Regions from separate parts of the Paenalkalicoccus suaedae genome, predicted to be linked through region 1. Evidence: riboswitches for the same ligand, from Rfam matches in the RefSeq annotation. Region 1 holds a riboswitch; each other region holds the start of a gene.
The links. Region 1 has a riboswitch for thiamine pyrophosphate ahead of FLK61_RS05280 (YkoF family thiamine/hydroxymethylpyrimidine-binding protein). Riboswitches for the same ligand answer to the same signal wherever they lie in the genome.
Positions count from the first base shown of each region.

Region 1 (4,184 bases):
GTGAGGGAGTTCTTCATATACGGGAGAGAACGTGATGCCCTCCGCTTCGAGTTCGTTCTTGTGTTTACGTAATAGCTCCATCGGTTTTCCTTCAAGTACGAGCTCTCCACTTCGAGATAAGACAAGCATGCGATCTGTGAATCGAAGCCAATCCTCTAGCTGATGGTCAATAATAAGCGTTGTCATCGATAAACGTTCGATCAATTCAACAAACTCTAGTCGTGACTGAGGATCCAGATTCGCAGTTGGCTCATCTAAAATAAGCATCGTTGGCTTTAGTAGTAGCACGGCTGCGAGCGCGACTTTTTGCTTTTGCCCACCTGAAAGAGAGTGAATATCACGATGACGTAGCTTTGTTATTCCGATTTTTTCTAACACATCAGAAATGAGGTCGGCCATTTCCTCTCGCGGTGTTTCGATATTTTCGAGCGTAAAGGCTAGCTCATCCTCTACCTTAAGCATACAAAACTGGCTCTCAGGATCCTGAAACACAATACCGATTTGTTGATTGAGCTCTCCCTTCTCAAAGGACGTAACGCTCTTATCGCGGAAGAAAAGCTCTCCAGTACTGTAGCCTTCAACAGCCTCTGGATATAAACCATTTAAACAAAGTGCAAGCGTGCTCTTCCCAGAGCCGCTTGCACCTGCCAATATCGTGGTTTCTCCCTCTGAAATAGTCAGAGAGAGGTTGTTTAAAAGAGGGTGGTCTTGCTCATACGAAAACGAGTAGTTAACTGCCTGAACGAGTGTATTAGGAGACTTTACGCTCATAGCGTCCCTCGCGCTCCTTTCCTAACGCATAGCCGCGCAGAACGCCTGTGTTTGCGAGCTGATCACTTAGGAATTTACCGAGTAATCCAGCAAGTAGAGCACCACTGATCATTCGCACGATAAAGGTTGTAATAATGAGCCATGGCTCCATTGCCAGAAGACCGGACTGGAAGATTCCCCATACGTAGCTGAAAAGCGCTGCCGACATACCCGCCATCATTAACACGTACAGGTTATAAACACGATAGCGAGTCGCTGCAAAGACAAGCTCAGCGCCAATACCTTGAATAGCAGCAGATATGATTAGCATTGGACCTGCTGGCGTTCCAAGAAGTACTTGTACGGTTCCTGCAATAAGCTCCGACCAGAAGGCAGCCCCTGGCTTTCGAATAATATAGGCGGCGATGATAGAGACAATAAACCATATTCCAAAGATGACTTCATAGCCGAACGGGCCTAAACCAAACGGAATTAAGAAGCTTGTTAAGCCTTGTCCTGCAAAGAAAAAGAGCAGGTAAACAACAGCAAACACAACTCCTAAGATGGACATTAAGACAATCTCTTTAAGCTTCCAGGATTTCATCATGACGCGTTGTCCTTCTTTGATGGACTATTTGCTGAAATGTGAGCAGTCATTGTCACATGTGCGCGTTCTTTTGTTTTAGAGGCATTAACAAATGCTGTCTCAAGCGTATGGAAGACTTTATTTGCATCACCATCTAAACGAGACGCGTAGTGAACACCCTTCGTAAACGTACCGTGCTCTTGTGCAACTGCACACTGATCGGCAATAACCTGCATGTAGTTCGGGTTATCCATTGGGTAAAGTGCAAAGTGAGATGCCGCTTCGACAGATTCCTGTTGAGACTTTTCTTCGTTTAGACGCTCATCGTTCTCCGACATATACGTGTCTCCCTCGCTGTCACCAGGACATCCGATTGAAAATGTTCCGCTAAAGACAACGTGCGTTCCAGTTTTTGCTGCGTGGATAAAGATCGCTTTCGCCACGTCAAATACGTGTTCACTTCGACCTCGCACACATGTTGTCACGTCATCTGTTTGCATCCACACTTTAGATGTATCAACTTCTTCTAAAGCCCCTTTAATGATTTCGACAAAATTATCTGCCATTGGGTAAATAGCAAACCTTACTCCTACGATATTACTTGTTCCACATGATAGTCCTTGCATGCTAAACTCTCCTCCATCGTGATTACTTACAAACTAATTTGCCGTAAGCATCCCTTTTCTATTTCAACACAAGACGAAACGCAAAAAAGCCTGCACGCTCCTAAACTAATAGGAAGGTGCAGGCAATCGTTTACGAATAAGTGCGTGAATCGTATGATTAACTGCACTTCCCCACGCTAGTATTATCTAGTTCGGGTTCAAAGGGTTAACAGGACAAGCCTGTCTCTCAGCAAGATAGATGCACCCCTAGTGCGTTCGTGTCATTGTATTGTTACGTTCATTGTACCTATTGTCTGAAGATTTGTAAACAGCCGGCGGTTATCGAAGCGTTGAATCCGATAACTCGAACGCTAACTGCGCAAACACGCGACCAAGCTTCTCCCGCAGCTCTGACATCTGCGCGCGTTCCTCCTTGGTCGGCGCAACGCCACTTTCCTCGCTCATATATAGCCTTCGATTTATCTCCAGCTGAACGAACGGCTTATCTGTTTGTGCACCGTGTAATTGCGTCACATAGCCACCTTTAAACGGAGCATTGATCACACACAGCTCTACCCCGTCAATCCCGTAGTCAGCAAATGCTTCTTCTATTAGCTCTCGCATTCTGTGCATAAACGCAGGACTTGCCGTGACAGGCTCGTCCTCCTCTATGCCATCTTCTCCTCCACGGTTACTAATACAAAACAGCGGACGCGTTATCGCCTCTCCACCACCTATTACAGGACTTTCTGCAAGCATCGTGTGACAGTCTACACCAAATGAAATTGGTTGTAGAAGACCCTCACGCATAGCTTCATGATAAGGTGCGTGAATGGTCTCCACTAAATCCCTAATCTCTTCCTCTGAAAGCGATGGCTTCCATACGTTCTCACCTGTTACCGCAACCGTCTTTACGACACCGTCCACGTTATGCGGCGGCAGATCACCCGGCGCCCGGTTCATATCAACGACAATCCTCGCCACAGACTGACTAACAAACACGTGGGCAAGCTCCTTAAAGTCAAATAGCTCCCCTGTCCATGTGTCACCGTCGTGCACAATCTCAAGCTCGGAAAGCAGTAGTTTGTTGCGTAAACCCTCAGGCACCTTCGTTCCACCATGTGGCACCGACACAAAAATAGGTAGCTTGTCCATAAGCGTTATTCTCCCTGCAAATAAAGCGCTAATAGCAATGATCGTTGCACGAGCTCAATACGGTGTAGCGCCTCGTTCGGCGTATATAAATCTCTACTTGCCGGCGAAAATCCACATACTACTGGTGTTTCACTTGGAATGACTCCCGCCGCAGTCGAAAGTAGACTAGACTCAATGCCGAATGGAAGTTGCTTTGCCTCTGTCCACTCCTTTAACCTTGCAATGATTGGATTTAGTTTCTTCCTCAAGAGTGGTGGTCGATCGACGACCTGTTCCATGTATGTTTTCATTCCTGATTTCGCCCCCGAGAAGAGCTTTTTAAGCTCCTGCTCGACCTCCGTCGCAGTCGTCTCATCTAAATATGTGACAGAGAGCGTTGCCGTCACTCGGTGCGGCATAAGCACGCTATATCGCTCTGACTTCATATCCTGAACCGATACAGCTACCTTCTTCTTCCGACTATTTAAGCTCTTTAGCTTCTCTGCATTCTCAATAAAATAGCTCAGCACATCACTACTCTTTGATTCCTTCCCAATGCGCAACGGATCTCCCTCAATAATGAGCTGGAATTCCTTTGTTCCTCGGCGTTGGTCGACAACCTTCCCCTCCGCAAATCCAGGCTGCATGACAAGCACCTGCTTCGCCCGACTCGCCGCTTTTACAAGCATTTGCGAACTGTAGCGCATCCCTCTTCCTTCATCTGCATAGAAAAATACGCCGACCTTCGTTTTACTAAGTAGCTTCTCTTCCTTCAACGCCTGCAAAGCCGCTAACACAGTCGCAATACCACCGCGACTTGAAGCAATTCCTTCTCCAAACACCCACTCCTGCTCGCGGCGGTATGGAATTGGGAAGCCGTTACGTCCGCCCGGTACATCAATAGGAACGACAAGTAGCGTTCCGTCCGTTAGTCCTGCCTTCGTCTCCCACGTCCACGCAGAACGACCATTCGTCAGCGCATCGACTTGATCAAGCTTTAGCTTCCCTAAACGCTCCTCAAACAGCTTGCGTACGCTACTAAGGCCAACAGCATCCTCTGTGCGACTCGACATGTTCGTCCACGTCTTTAAATCGGCTTCGATCTTAGA
Region 1 is NZ_CP041372.2:944,588-948,771, reverse strand. It holds gene FLK61_RS05290 (ABC transporter ATP-binding protein) at 1-771, opposite strand, end outside; gene FLK61_RS05285 (ECF transporter S component) at 752-1,357, opposite strand; gene FLK61_RS05280 (YkoF family thiamine/hydroxymethylpyrimidine-binding protein) at 1,354-1,962, opposite strand; TPP riboswitch at 2,114-2,220, opposite strand; gene FLK61_RS05275 (N-formylglutamate amidohydrolase) at 2,281-3,096, opposite strand; gene FLK61_RS05270 (M20/M25/M40 family metallo-hydrolase) at 3,102-4,184, opposite strand, start outside.

Region 2 (4,184 bases), 120 kb from region 1:
TTCTTCAATATTTCGGAGAATCGCCGGCAGAACCTTGTGGTAGGTGCTCGGAATGCGTCGATGATCGAACCTCTGTGGATATAACGCGAGAAGCACAGATGATTTTCTCTTGTGTAAGACGGATGGGTGAACGATTCGGGAAGACGATGGTCGCTCAAGTATTGACTGGATCTAATAATAAGAAGGTGAAGGATTTAAAGCTTGATACACTTCCAACCTTCGGACTGATGAAGAATCGCTCTCAAAAAGAGGTTGCTCAGTTGATTGACTTTCTTGCTGCATCTGACTATTTAGCTTTAACTGGCGGCAACTATCCAGTGCTGCAACTGACTGATTTAGCAGTGCCTGTGCTAAAGGGACAGGAGTCGGTTGCGAAGAAGGAGGAGAAGCATCAGGTACGTGTCACCCAGGATCATCCGTTATTTGAGACACTCCGTGGAGTGCGAACCGAACTCGCGCGTGAGCACGCTGTTGCACCATACATGGTCTTCTCTGATCAGACGCTTCATGAGCTATGCAGGCAGCTCCCGACCGATGAACATGCGATGCTCCAAGTCAAGGGTGTCGGACAAATGAAGATAGAGACTTACGGACAGCCATTCCTAGATGCGATCCTTGTATATGTAGAGGAAAACGAGATGGCAAAGCCTCAACAAGAAATTTTATCAAATGATAAAAAGCAGAAGAGCTATATGGTAACAGCGGAATTATATGTAGATGGCACACCAGTCGAAGAGATTATGAAGCTTCGGGATATTAAAGAGGTAACTGTGAAAAGTCATCTTTTAGAGGCATATGAAGATGGTGTCTCTATTGAGCTCTCTCCTCTATTTGAGGCTAAGCATGTAGATTTAATTAAACGAGCTATTAATGATGTAGGTCTTGAAGAGGGGATGAAGCCTGTAAAGGAGGCTCTCCCTGAAGAGGTGGATTACTTTACGATTAAACTCGTTGCCAATGGGTATGTGTGAGGTTGGTGAGATATTGAAGTAACTCCACTCACTTAGGGTAAATATGGTATAATTACCTTAAATGAGGTGGTTAGAGTGGATAGGTTTCAAGCAGGAGTAGCATGTGTACTTGCTGGTGTGTTACTTTTGGTCATTGTGAATAATTGGAGTAATTCTCCATTCATGTGGGGACTCGCTTATATTGGGAGCTTACTATGCAGCGTTATTGGAGTAGGGATGTTAGTCTCTCTTTTGCGTATTAGCTGGAGATGAATGTAAAAAAGCAGGTGGACGAGGCTAGTAGCTCGTTTACCTGCTTTTTTGGTGGGGGTTTGATGAAATATTACCTTTTGACGCACAAGGTAGCCATCTCCTACTCTTTCATCTTCCCTGACTCATCATATAGCTTGTCTTGATAGAAGAAGTTCGGCGACTTCTCCTCGTTTTTAAAGCCTTGGTGGAAAATGTGTGTTGCCGCAGGTGATACAGGTGGAATTAACCACGTCCAGTCCCCTGTTACCTCTCTCTCAGCGCGTTCCTCTCGTTGCTGGAACTTACGGAATTGCTCAGCGGCTGTATGATGATCGACGATACTCACCCGATTTTCTTGGAAGGAATGTAAGACTGCTCGGTTTAGCTCGACAAGTGCACGGTCTTTCCAGAGAGCGGATGTTTTACTCGTGTCTAAATGAAATACCTCAGCAACTTCTTTCAATTTATCGTAGCGGAAGCTGTCCGCTAAGTTGCGTGCCCCAATTTCTGTACCCATGTACCACCCGTTAAATGGCGCGGTTGGATAGGTGATTCCGCCAATTTCTAGTTGCATGTCAGAAATTGCAGGAACAGCGTACCATTTTAAGTCAAGCTCTTTAAATGATGGCTCTTCCGGATGCTCAAATGGGACCTCTAGAACGATGTCAGACTCAAACTCTTGCAATACTAATGTAGAATCAAGCTTAATCACGATTGGTAAAAGATCAAAAGCAGATCCTTTTCCCTGCCAACCTAAGTCCTGACATAGCTTTGTAAACGCAATCGAGTCTGGATCTCCGATTACGGTTCCGTCAGGATGCTCGTATCCTGCATAGCGCGCAAGCTGATGGTTTATGACTCGAACCGGTGCTTTCCCATCCTTTTCTGGAGCAAACACCGTAATTGTCGGACGGATTCGCCCCTCATTTGTTGCAAAGGTCATATGATTCTTCAAGGTATTAAAAACCTCTGATTCCTCTTTAACTTCGCGAGCATCAAATACGTTCATCGTCTCCCAAAAAAGTCTGCCAATACATTTATTGGAGTTACGCCATGCCATTTTGGCACCATGAACGAGCTCTTCATACGTATGTGTATACGTTCCGGTCTCTTCTATCTCTACTTTCACTTGCTGTAAACGGTCACCCAGTGTCGTCGCATCTATTCCTAATTCCTGATAGCAGGTCGAAATAAATGATGCTGCTTGCTCCTGTAAGCTCATCTCCTGTTGCTCCTTTTTGAATCTTTTGTCAGCTAGTTTCACTTATGTTAGTATAAATTAAACGCATAAAAAAAGTAAGTAATCCACTAGGGGTGCCCTCGGGCTGAGATAGGTTTCCTAATCCCTTTGAACCTGATCTGGTTAACACCAGCGTAGGAAAGTGGCTACTGTTTTTGTATACACAGTGAGCTATTTCCTTCGTGGAATAGCTTTTTTTGTGCGAAAAAAAGGAGGACTGTTTCATGCAATCAACACTAGGCACAGCACTTACTTCGCTTCGCGCAACAAAACCCTTGATCCACAATATCACGAATGTGGTGGTAACTAATTTCACAGCTAATGGCATGTATGCTATTGGAGCTAGTCCTGTTATGGCTTATGCCAAAGAAGAAGTAGCGGATATGGCAAGCATCGCACAAGGTCTAATGATTAATATCGGAACACTAACTGCGCCAACTGTAGAAGCAATGTTTATCGCAGGAGAGGCTGCAAACCAAGGAAAAACGCCAATCGTATTTGATCCAGTTGGATCCGGCGCGACCCCATATCGAACAAACACGGCTAAAAAACTACTTACAGAGCTGTCTATCCAGGTTGTTCGTGGTAATGCCTCAGAAATTGCGAGTTTAATAGACGATTCCGTTACGACAAAGGGAGTCGATTCTGATACAGCGCTTGAAAATGCACAAGAGGTAGCTATCAAAGTAGCAAAGGAATACAACACGATTGTGGCTATGACTGGCGAGGTTGATATCGTCACAGATGGAAGCCGAGTCTTAACAGTCTCTAACGGTCACCCTTTGCAAACAACGATAACAGGTGCAGGCTGTCTACTGTCCTCCTTAGTCGCTGCTTTTATTGCTAGTAACGATGTCTCTCTCGACTCGATAGTCGCTGCGCTAGCCACTTATGGGGTTGCGGCAGAAATTGCTTATAAAGAAACTCCCGTTAAAGCTCCTGGAAGCTTTCAGCAGTATTTTCTGAACGCGTTGTACGAAATAACGGAAGAAGATGTGAATGATCGAAGTAAAGTCGAAGAGGTGACGTCATGACGATAAAAGCGATGACGATTGCAGGCTCTGATAGTGGCGGCGGCGCAGGAATTCAGGCAGACCTCAAAACATTCCAGGAGCTTGGCGTTTTTGGTACATCCGTAATTACAGCTATCACAGCGCAAAACACGTTAGGGGTAACCGATGTCCATCCCATCCCCGTGCTTACGATTGAGGAGCAGTTTAAAGCAGTGATTACTGATATCGGTGCAGACGCTGTGAAGACTGGTATGCTGTATGACAAAGAGCGAATTGAGGCTATTGCAGATTTGGTGAGTAGGCATCAAGTAACGAATCTGATCGTCGATCCCGTGATGGTGACTACAACAGGGTCTCCGCTCTTAAAAGAGGACGCGCAGGATACGTTAATTAAAAAGCTCTTCCCATTAGCAATTCTCGTGACGCCCAATATTCCTGAGGCAGAAGCCATCTTGAGTAAAAAGCGCGAGGATTTTGATAAGCTTGAAGATATGGCGAAGGCACTTTATCACGCTTGTGGTGGTGTTCCAGTTTTACTTAAAGGCGGTCATGAGGCACGTGCAGAGTTTATGACTGACGTGCTTTTCACCGGTCAAACAAGTGTCTTGTATACCTCTCCGCGCATTGACACGACGCACACTCACGGCACAGGCTGTACGTATGCTGCCGCGATTACAGCCTTTATTGCCCAAGGGGTAAAACTGGAGAGTGCTATCTTTAAAGCGAAAG
Region 2 is NZ_CP041372.2:1,063,804-1,067,987, reverse strand. It holds gene recQ (DNA helicase RecQ) at 1-971, shown strand, start outside; gene FLK61_RS05865 (hypothetical protein) at 1,047-1,223, shown strand; gene FLK61_RS05860 (nitric oxide synthase oxygenase) at 1,324-2,424, opposite strand; TPP riboswitch at 2,503-2,600, shown strand; gene thiM (hydroxyethylthiazole kinase) at 2,667-3,476, shown strand; gene thiD (bifunctional hydroxymethylpyrimidine kinase/phosphomethylpyrimidine kinase) at 3,473-4,184, shown strand, end outside.
Region 2: another riboswitch for thiamine pyrophosphate. It lies ahead of thiM (hydroxyethylthiazole kinase); the one in region 1 lies ahead of FLK61_RS05280 (YkoF family thiamine/hydroxymethylpyrimidine-binding protein).

Region 3 (4,184 bases), 1.8 Mb from region 1:
CGTACATTCCAATCGACATCTCAGAGGAATTCCTGGCCCAAACCGTGCAACAGCTAAGCCTAGACTTCCCAGCAATTCGCGTAACCGGCGTCTCGGCAGACTACACGCTACCAATCACCCTACCACCTTCTCAGTCAGAAAAGCGGGTCGTGTTCTTCCCAGGCTCTACGATTGGTAACTTTGAACCAGATGAGGCAAAAGCATTTTTAGCAAACAGCCGTCACATGCTACATGCAGGCGACTTATTTTTACTCGGTGTCGACCGTAAAAAAGATGTGTCCGTCGTCGAAGCAGCCTACGACGACTCCGCCGGAGTAACAGCTGCATTCAATAAAAATGTCATTGCCCGTTTAAATAGAGAAACAGGTGCGAAGCTAGATGAATCAGCTTTTTCACATGTAGCTTTCTATAACAAGCGCAAAGGCAGAATCGAGATGCATTTGAAGGTCAGGTCGGATCAAGACATGCAGGGCTTAGGCGCTGGCATTCAGTTTAGTGAGGGCGAGCTCATTCATACGGAAAACTCGTACAAGTTTGACGAGTCCGACATCCACGAACTCGCTGTCGCAGCAGGATTTACAGTGAGGGAAATTCTCTCTGACGAAAAGGAATACTTTAGCGTCTGTGTGCTAGAAGTGCCAGGAGCGGAGTAGAGGGTATAGGTAGATGGAGCCCGTGAACGAGAGTGTTCACGGGCTCTTATTTGTGCTGGTTTAGGGGGAGGAGGCACGACGGCGAAAGGATTGCGCAAGTTGGAGGGAGAATTGCGTAAGTTGAAGCGCCGATCGCGTGAAAGTAAGGGTCAACCGCGCGAAAAAGCAGTCGAACTGCGTAACGCGGAAAAAACCGCGCAAGTTGGAGGGAGAATTGCGTAAGTTGAAGCGCCGATCGCGCGAAAGTAAGGGTCAACCGCGCGAAAAAGCAGGTGAACTGCGTAACGCGAAAAAAACCGCGCAAGTTGAAGGGCGAACTGCGTAAGTTGAAGCGCCGATCGCGTGAAAGTAAGGGTCAACCGCGTGAAAAACCAATGGAACTGCGTAACGTGGAAAAAACCGCGCAAGTTGAAGGGCGAACTGCGTAAGTTAAAGCGTCAATCGCGTGAAAGTAGAGGTCAACCGCGCGAAAAACCAGTCGAACTGCGTAACGTGGAAAAAACCGCGCAAGTTAAAGGGCGAACTGCGTAAGTTGAAGCGTCGATCGCGTGAAAGTAGGGGTCAATCGCGCGAAAAAGCAGTCGAACTGCGTAACGCGGAAAAAACCGCGCAAGTTGAAGGGAGAATTGCGTAAGTTAAGGCGCCGATCGCGTGAAAGTAAGGGTCAACCGCGCGAAAAAGCAGGTGAACTGCGTAACGCGGAAAGAACCGCGCAAGTTGGAGGGTGAACTGCGCAAGTTAACGCGACGCTAGCTTAAACCAAATCCCCCCTCACCATCCAAGGTAAATAGTTGCAACATTTCCACTTATTATGTATGATGGACATAGAATATCCACTAGGGGAGCCGAAAGCCGGCTGAGACGACGCGTTTGCGTTGGACCCTTTGAACCTGATCTGGTTGGTACCAGCGGAGGAAAGTGGTTAGGTCGTGCTATGGCGCAGCCTCTCTTTCCCGTGATCGCGAGAAGAGAGGCTGCGCTTCTTTTTCGTGGTGACGTAGGAGCCTGTTGTTGATTAAAATGGACGCGTTAACAAAACGTGCTTGTCAAACAGCTCGGCACTTGATACACCTCGCCTCGCCTTTCCTTATCTTTAGCGTTCTATCCAACCGAAAGGACTACTAGTGGTATTCTCCAATTAAAAAGGAGGAATACGAAGATGAATTTTTCGGATCAGTTACGACAGGAAGCAGCGCCAATTTTTGATGCAATTATGGAGCATCCGTTCGTGCGAGGCATTGCGAATGGCGACGTGCCGAAAGAAGCACTAATTCACTACGTGAAGCAGGATTTTGAGTACCTCACGACATTTTGCCGCATTTATGGACTCGCTATTTCGAAGTGTGAGAACCGCGAGGACATGATTTTCTTCCGCGATCAAATCTCGTTTGTGCTTAACGACGAGATTCATCCGCACAACAATTTTTGCGAGGTCGCCGGCGTAAGCTATGAAGACCTGCAGAAGGCCGCGCTCGCGCCGACCGCTCATCACTACACGCGCCACATGCTTCAAGCAGCCACTACAGGCTCTTTGGGCGAAACATTAGCAGCGCTTGCTCCATGTCCGTGGACGTACTGGGAGATCGGGCGCAATCTGATGAACGAAATCAATCCAACAACCGACCATCCATTTTATGACTGGATTACGTTTTATGGAGACAAAGACGTTAGTTTGATTACAGAAACGTTTAAACAGAAAATAGATGCTTGTGCAGAAGCGGCTGGACCAGCGGAGCGTTCTCGTATGATGGAGCACTTCCTCATTAGTACACAGCTTGAGCATCAGTTCTGGACGATGGCCTTTGAACAAGAGAAATGGCCCGTTCCAGAAGGCGTTCTAAAATAATCGATAAACAAAAAAAGCCCCTTAGCGGGCTTTTTTTGTTGCCATAATTGGAGCAGTGCGACCCGATTTTCTCGACAAAAAGCTGTGTAAGGTCATGCCTATCATAATCAGCAGAAGACCGAGTATCGCGATGCCGCTTGGGAGTCGGGTAGAGAGGAGAAGGACTTCGCCGACCATAACGAAAATCACCTGGGTCGACTGCGTTGCCTCGACGGCTCCGAGTCGTTCGCTATCGCCGCGAACACGATCGGTTGCGATGAAGAACAGCGTCGTTGCGATAACGCCAGACGAAACGCCGACGATAAAGGCTTGAAGCACTTGACTCGCGGGCGGTGGGCCAACGGTTACGAGACCAGCTCCGGCAAGAAGTAGCCAAAACGGTGTCGTCATAAGCGTCATGCCAAGTATGCGCTGAAACGTGTCAAGGCGCCCGTCAACGAGCTCCATCATTTTGCGGTTGCCAAGCGGATAAGCAAATGCAGCCAAAACAACTGGCAAAATTCCTGCAAGCATCGAGAGTTGCAGACCATCCGCGTGCTGCCACTGAATCAGCACAACGCCGGCAAATATAATGAGCGAGAGCATAAGCGACTGCACGGCAAGCTTTTGCTTGAGGAAAATCGGGCCGATCAGAATCCCGGCAACGATCGTCAGCTGCCACGTTCCGGCTATGAGCCAGCCAGGTCCATAAGCTGCTGCATATGTAAGAGGTACATAAAAGAGCACAAAGCCAACGAAGCTCCAGCCGAGCCATGATAACGGTGCTTTTTTTATTTCAGTGAAGATTTGGCTGAGGTTACGTCTGAATAGGACAAGTAAAAGTAAGAAAGGGATCATAAATAAAAAGCGTAGGGACGAGCTCCACAGAAAGCTGCCGCCACTTAGTTCCATCGAGCGGTTCAAAATGAATGTGACAGCAAAAAACATGGAGGCCAGTATGCCGATTGCGATTTCTTTCATTGTGTATGCCACCTTTAATGAAGTTGTTGGTTTTTACTATACGCCTAGTTGTTGGAAAATGGAAGAGTTTGTTGCAGGGTGAAAAGTTAAAGACAGAATAGAAGGTGAGGGTTCACTAACTTTTGAGTGCAGTACATAAAACATGAGTACGGTACATTCTTTTCTAGAAAAATACGAAGATCCTGGTTGCTAACTGCCATGCTATCAAATCCTTAAAGAAGGTGCCCTTTCATATTAATCGTCTTCATGCATTACTCTCTAAGCAACTAGCACCTAACGCGACTTTAGATAGAGAGTTTACAAGAAAATAGGCATATTACTTTTATTCATAGACTTGCTTGACGTTTCTGTGAATAAGGCGTATAGTCATAAATCGTAACGATTACTATTTACAAAAGGAGCTTATACACATGAAAAAACAGACAATGCTTATCGGTTCTGCGATGACTGCTGCTTTGCTTTTAGCGGCTTGTAATTCTAATGACGAAACGTCAGGAAACGAAGCAAACACAACGAACGTTGCAACAGAAGAGGCTAACAACATGAATACTGAGAATGAGCCTGTTGCAGAGAACGATACGAATGTAGAGGAAGAAGAGCACAATCACGATCATAACAATGATCATAATCACGACCATAACGATGATCACAATCATAACGATGACCACGACCATGACCATGATCATAATCATAACGATGACCACGATCATGACCACGACCACGCG
Region 3 is NZ_CP041372.2:3,136,456-3,140,639, reverse strand. It holds gene egtD (L-histidine N(alpha)-methyltransferase) at 1-653, shown strand, start outside; TPP riboswitch at 1,482-1,587, shown strand; gene tenA (thiaminase II) at 1,813-2,499, shown strand; gene FLK61_RS16435 (DMT family transporter) at 2,521-3,459, opposite strand; gene FLK61_RS16430 (metal-binding protein ZinT) at 3,870-4,184, shown strand, end outside.
Region 3: another riboswitch for thiamine pyrophosphate. It lies ahead of tenA (thiaminase II); the one in region 1 lies ahead of FLK61_RS05280 (YkoF family thiamine/hydroxymethylpyrimidine-binding protein).

Region 4 (4,184 bases), 670 kb from region 1:
TTCGCAATACGCACCGCCTCCTCTGCCGTCTTCGCTCCAGCCGTATTTGGCAATAGCGAATAGCGACCCACATCAATTTCCTCCAAAAAGTTTGGCTGACTCGCATCCGCAACGTGCATCCTCGCGACCGAAAACGTCAAAATCTCCGAGCCCGACGCTGCAACAGCCTCTTTTTGCACCTTAAAATCCGCATACTTCCCCGTACCAACCATCAAACGCGATCCAAACGACTTCCCATTAATGACAAGCATGAATTAACCCCCTCCAACAAATTGAACAAGCTCAATAGCGTCCCCATCACGAACAACCACCTCATCAAACGACGACCGATCCACCGCTTCTCGGTTCAATTCCACGAGAATCAGCTTGGACCCCAAATCCAAATGCTCCAACAACTCACGCACAGACGCCGCCTCCAAAGGCAACTCGCGCGCCTCACCGTTAATATGCAAGACCATGCTCCACTACCCCCCTTCTCTCTGGCGAAACAGGCGCTAACGCCTCTGGCACCCTATTGTTCCAAACGAGGTCAGACACAAGCTGACCAGTTATCGCAGACAGGAGCATCCCATTTCGATAATGACCTGTTGCCATCACTAAACCTTGGATCTCTGGATGACGTCCGATATACGGTAAATCATCAAACGTACGCGGACGAACGCCGCTCCACGTCTCGTTCCACTTCGCTTTAGCAAGCTCTGGTACAAGCGCAGTTGCGCGCGCAAGTAATCCCATTACACCCTCTAGCGAAACGCCTTCTGTACCATCTCCTGGGTAGCTAGTCGCTCCGATTAACAGCTCGTTTTCCCCCTTCGGCACTAAGTAACAGTCGCGCGCATAAATCGTCCGTTGTAACAGTCGCTTCTCCGTCGTGACAGAGATAATTTCCCCCTTCACTGGAAGGAGTGGACAAAGCCCTGGTAACAGCTCACTACTTGCTACGCCGCTCGCCACAATTACGGTGTCCGCATAAAATTTTTGACTCGACGTCTCTATGCCACAGACGCGACCCTCTTTCATTAATAGCCGCTTCACATCCGTTTGCTCTAGTACCTCGACGCCATTTGCAATCGCCGCTCGCCAATACGCGAGCGTCAGTTGCTTGGATCTGATTTGTGCGCCTTCTTCGTAATGGACGCCCGCTTCTTTCGTCCGTAGCTTCGGCTCAAGCTCTCGCATGTCCTCTAAGGTAAGCGATCCCTTACTCCCTAATAGGAGCATGCCATTTTGCTCAAAGCCTATATCTATCCCCAATTCATCGAGAAAAAGTTGCGCAAGCTCCTTCAATTGCCTACGACTCTCCATCGCCAGGTCATAAAGTGGATGATCCGGCTGGTACTCCGCCTCAACAGCAAGCATCCCAGCCGCCTTTGACGAAGCTCCGTAGCCAAGGGTGCGTTGTTCTACTGCTAACACACGTACGCCCTGCTTCGACAAATAATACGAGATGGCTCCACCAATTACGCCTCCGCCAACAACAATGACATCATAGCTGTGCATCTAATCGCCTCCCTGTAAACTCATCCGTTGCCTGAATAGGGTCTCTCGCACCTAAAATTCCTGATAGGACGGCAATACCTGCCGCCCCTGTTGCTTCAATCTCTTCTATATGAAACGGCTTCACGCCTCCGATTGCATAAACTGGTAGGTGTGATGCCCGAACGACTTCCTCTAAAGCGGCTATACCGCGTGGTAACAGCCCTGGCTTCGAGGCAGTTGCATAAATGTGACCGTAAAATACATAGTCGGCATCCTCCACCTCTGTAAGCTCCGACACGTCGTGGATGGATCTCCCGACGCGCAGCGTAGGCGCAAGCTGTTTCACTATCTTTGGAGATAAGCTTAAGCCTCCTAAGTGAACTCCTCCTGCCCCTAACGCAAGCGCAACGTCAACACGATCGTTTATCACGAGCTTCTCTTTTGGAAAGCCAGCTTTCACTAACTGCTGTCCAAGTTCATAGACGTCCCTTGCTGACGAACGCTTTTCTCGTATGTGTAAGGCATCAATACGTGGCGCAAGCTTTGTGGCAGTTTGCGCATCGATCTCTCCATTGCCACTAGAAAGAACGTGTACCTGTAATCGCACGGTTCCTTCCTCCTTCCTCTAAAAAAGGCATACAAAAAGCCACCTCCTGATGTAGATAGGAAGTGGCTGTTAAGGGTGATTTGGGATCGATACGTTGATGTACCGATGCTAACAGTCGAGGCACTTCCCTACGCTAGTATGAACTAGATCAGGTTCTGAGGGTCCGGATTATCTCCGTCTCAGCCCGCACGTTCAGGCTCCCCTAGTGGATTGCTATATGAATTTAGTTAAACTTTACCATGGAAGGCGGTTTACATGCAACTGTTGTACCTCCCTCTAATGTCGTCTATGATTCGGCAATGAAATATGCTTTAATAGGGGTATTGTTTAGACTTAAAAGGAGGCTCACCCCTTTATGCAACACAACTATGCACAGCCTAAAAAAAGACCTCAGGCGTTGCATCCTGCTGGGTCGTTTTTAGATAAAATACCCCCTGCACCAAAAGCGCCGCTGCTCACTTCGGTGATTCGCGAGTCCGACAGCGACTATTCGTATTTACATAGATTAGAGGAATCTGGCATCACACTAAATGAGCAACAGCTAGAAGCCGTTCGCCACGGTGATGGACCTGCGCGAATTATCGCAGGTGCTGGCAGTGGAAAGACACGCGTCCTCGTCTCTCGGACCGGCTACTTAACTTCCGTCAATGGTGTTTCTCCCAAAAACATTCTCCTGCTTACCTTTACGAGAAAAGCAGCGGATGAGATGCGAAGCCGAATTGCGAAGCTCCCAGGCTACACGCCATCCTTAGCAAAGCAACTGACTGCTGGGACGTTCCACTCGATTTTTTACCGGCTATTAGTTAGTCGAGGCTATGATCATCGGATTTTGCAAAACGATCGGCACAAGCAAATCGCCATCAAGCGCATCTTAAAAACGCGTGGCTTGCACGATTCGTATGAGCCAGAGACTCTGCTTGCCACCTTGTCAGAGCTAAAAAGCCGCATGAAAACCGCGCACGATATTGACGCTAAAACGCACATTGAGCACGAGACCAAAGCCATCCTGATCGCCTATGAGGACTGGAAGGACGAGCACCACTATATAGATTTTGACGACATGCTCCTCCTCGCTTGGAAATTGCTCAATGAGGACAACGAGCTACTCGGTAAGCTTCAGACACGCTTTCGCTACATCCTCTGTGACGAGTGGCAGGACACAAATCCGATCCAATTCGAGCTCATTCGCATGCTCACAGGCACGCACCAAAACCTTTTCGTCGTTGGCGATGACGACCAGACGATTTACAGCTTTAACGGCGCAGACAGCACCATCATACTCGACTTCGACAAGCACTATCCGCGCGCCACAACCATCACCCTGCCCGTCAACTACCGCTCCACACCAGGGATTCTCGGGCTAGGCAATGCAATCATCGAGCATAATACGATGCGCCATCCCAAAACGCTCCAGACCGCCAATTCTCCTGGACAAACCACGTTGTATCTCCGACCAGCAACAACAGACGACGAAGCTGAGCAGATCGTCGCGAATGTGTCGGCGGACATCGCATCCGGTAAACGCCGTTTAAGAGAGATCGCGATCCTGCACAGGACCTTTTCCTGTAGCCGAGCGATGGTCGACCAACTGGTGCTTCGCGGCATTCCGTTTGTGACATTCGGAAAGCAGGAAACCTTTTATGAATCGGGACTCGTAAAGCCAGTGTTAGACCACCTCCGACTTGCCGTGGATCCTAACAATATCGACGCCGTCAGTGGCATGGTGTCGACGCTTTACCTGGCGCGTGAGACAACGATGGCACACATTCACCGTCAGGATATTGTTAGTCCAGAGCCAAAGCTATTACTGCATGCGATGACACTACCACATTTAAAGGAGTTTCAACGCACCGCAATTTCTCGCCGGATGAAATTAATTGAGTCGTTAGCAGGTAAAAAGCCTCGAGACGCGATTAGACAGGTACGCGCTGTCTACGATGCGTATCTCGACGCAGACGAGCGCCGCGTTGCAACGTTAGACAAAGACATGGTCAAGGAGATGCTTACGGAGCTTGAGGCTTCGGCGGATAAGTTTGGGTCAATTAAGGAGTATCTATCCTTCATTGAGGATATTATCGCCCGCCATAAAGAGATGGAA
Region 4 is NZ_CP041372.2:277,372-281,555, reverse strand. It holds gene FLK61_RS01805 (thiazole synthase) at 1-251, opposite strand, end outside; gene thiS (sulfur carrier protein ThiS) at 255-458, opposite strand; gene FLK61_RS01795 (FAD-dependent oxidoreductase) at 442-1,500, opposite strand; gene FLK61_RS01790 (thiamine phosphate synthase) at 1,487-2,086, opposite strand; TPP riboswitch at 2,195-2,300, opposite strand; gene FLK61_RS01785 (UvrD-helicase domain-containing protein) at 2,442-4,184, shown strand, end outside.
Region 4: another riboswitch for thiamine pyrophosphate. It lies ahead of FLK61_RS01790 (thiamine phosphate synthase); the one in region 1 lies ahead of FLK61_RS05280 (YkoF family thiamine/hydroxymethylpyrimidine-binding protein).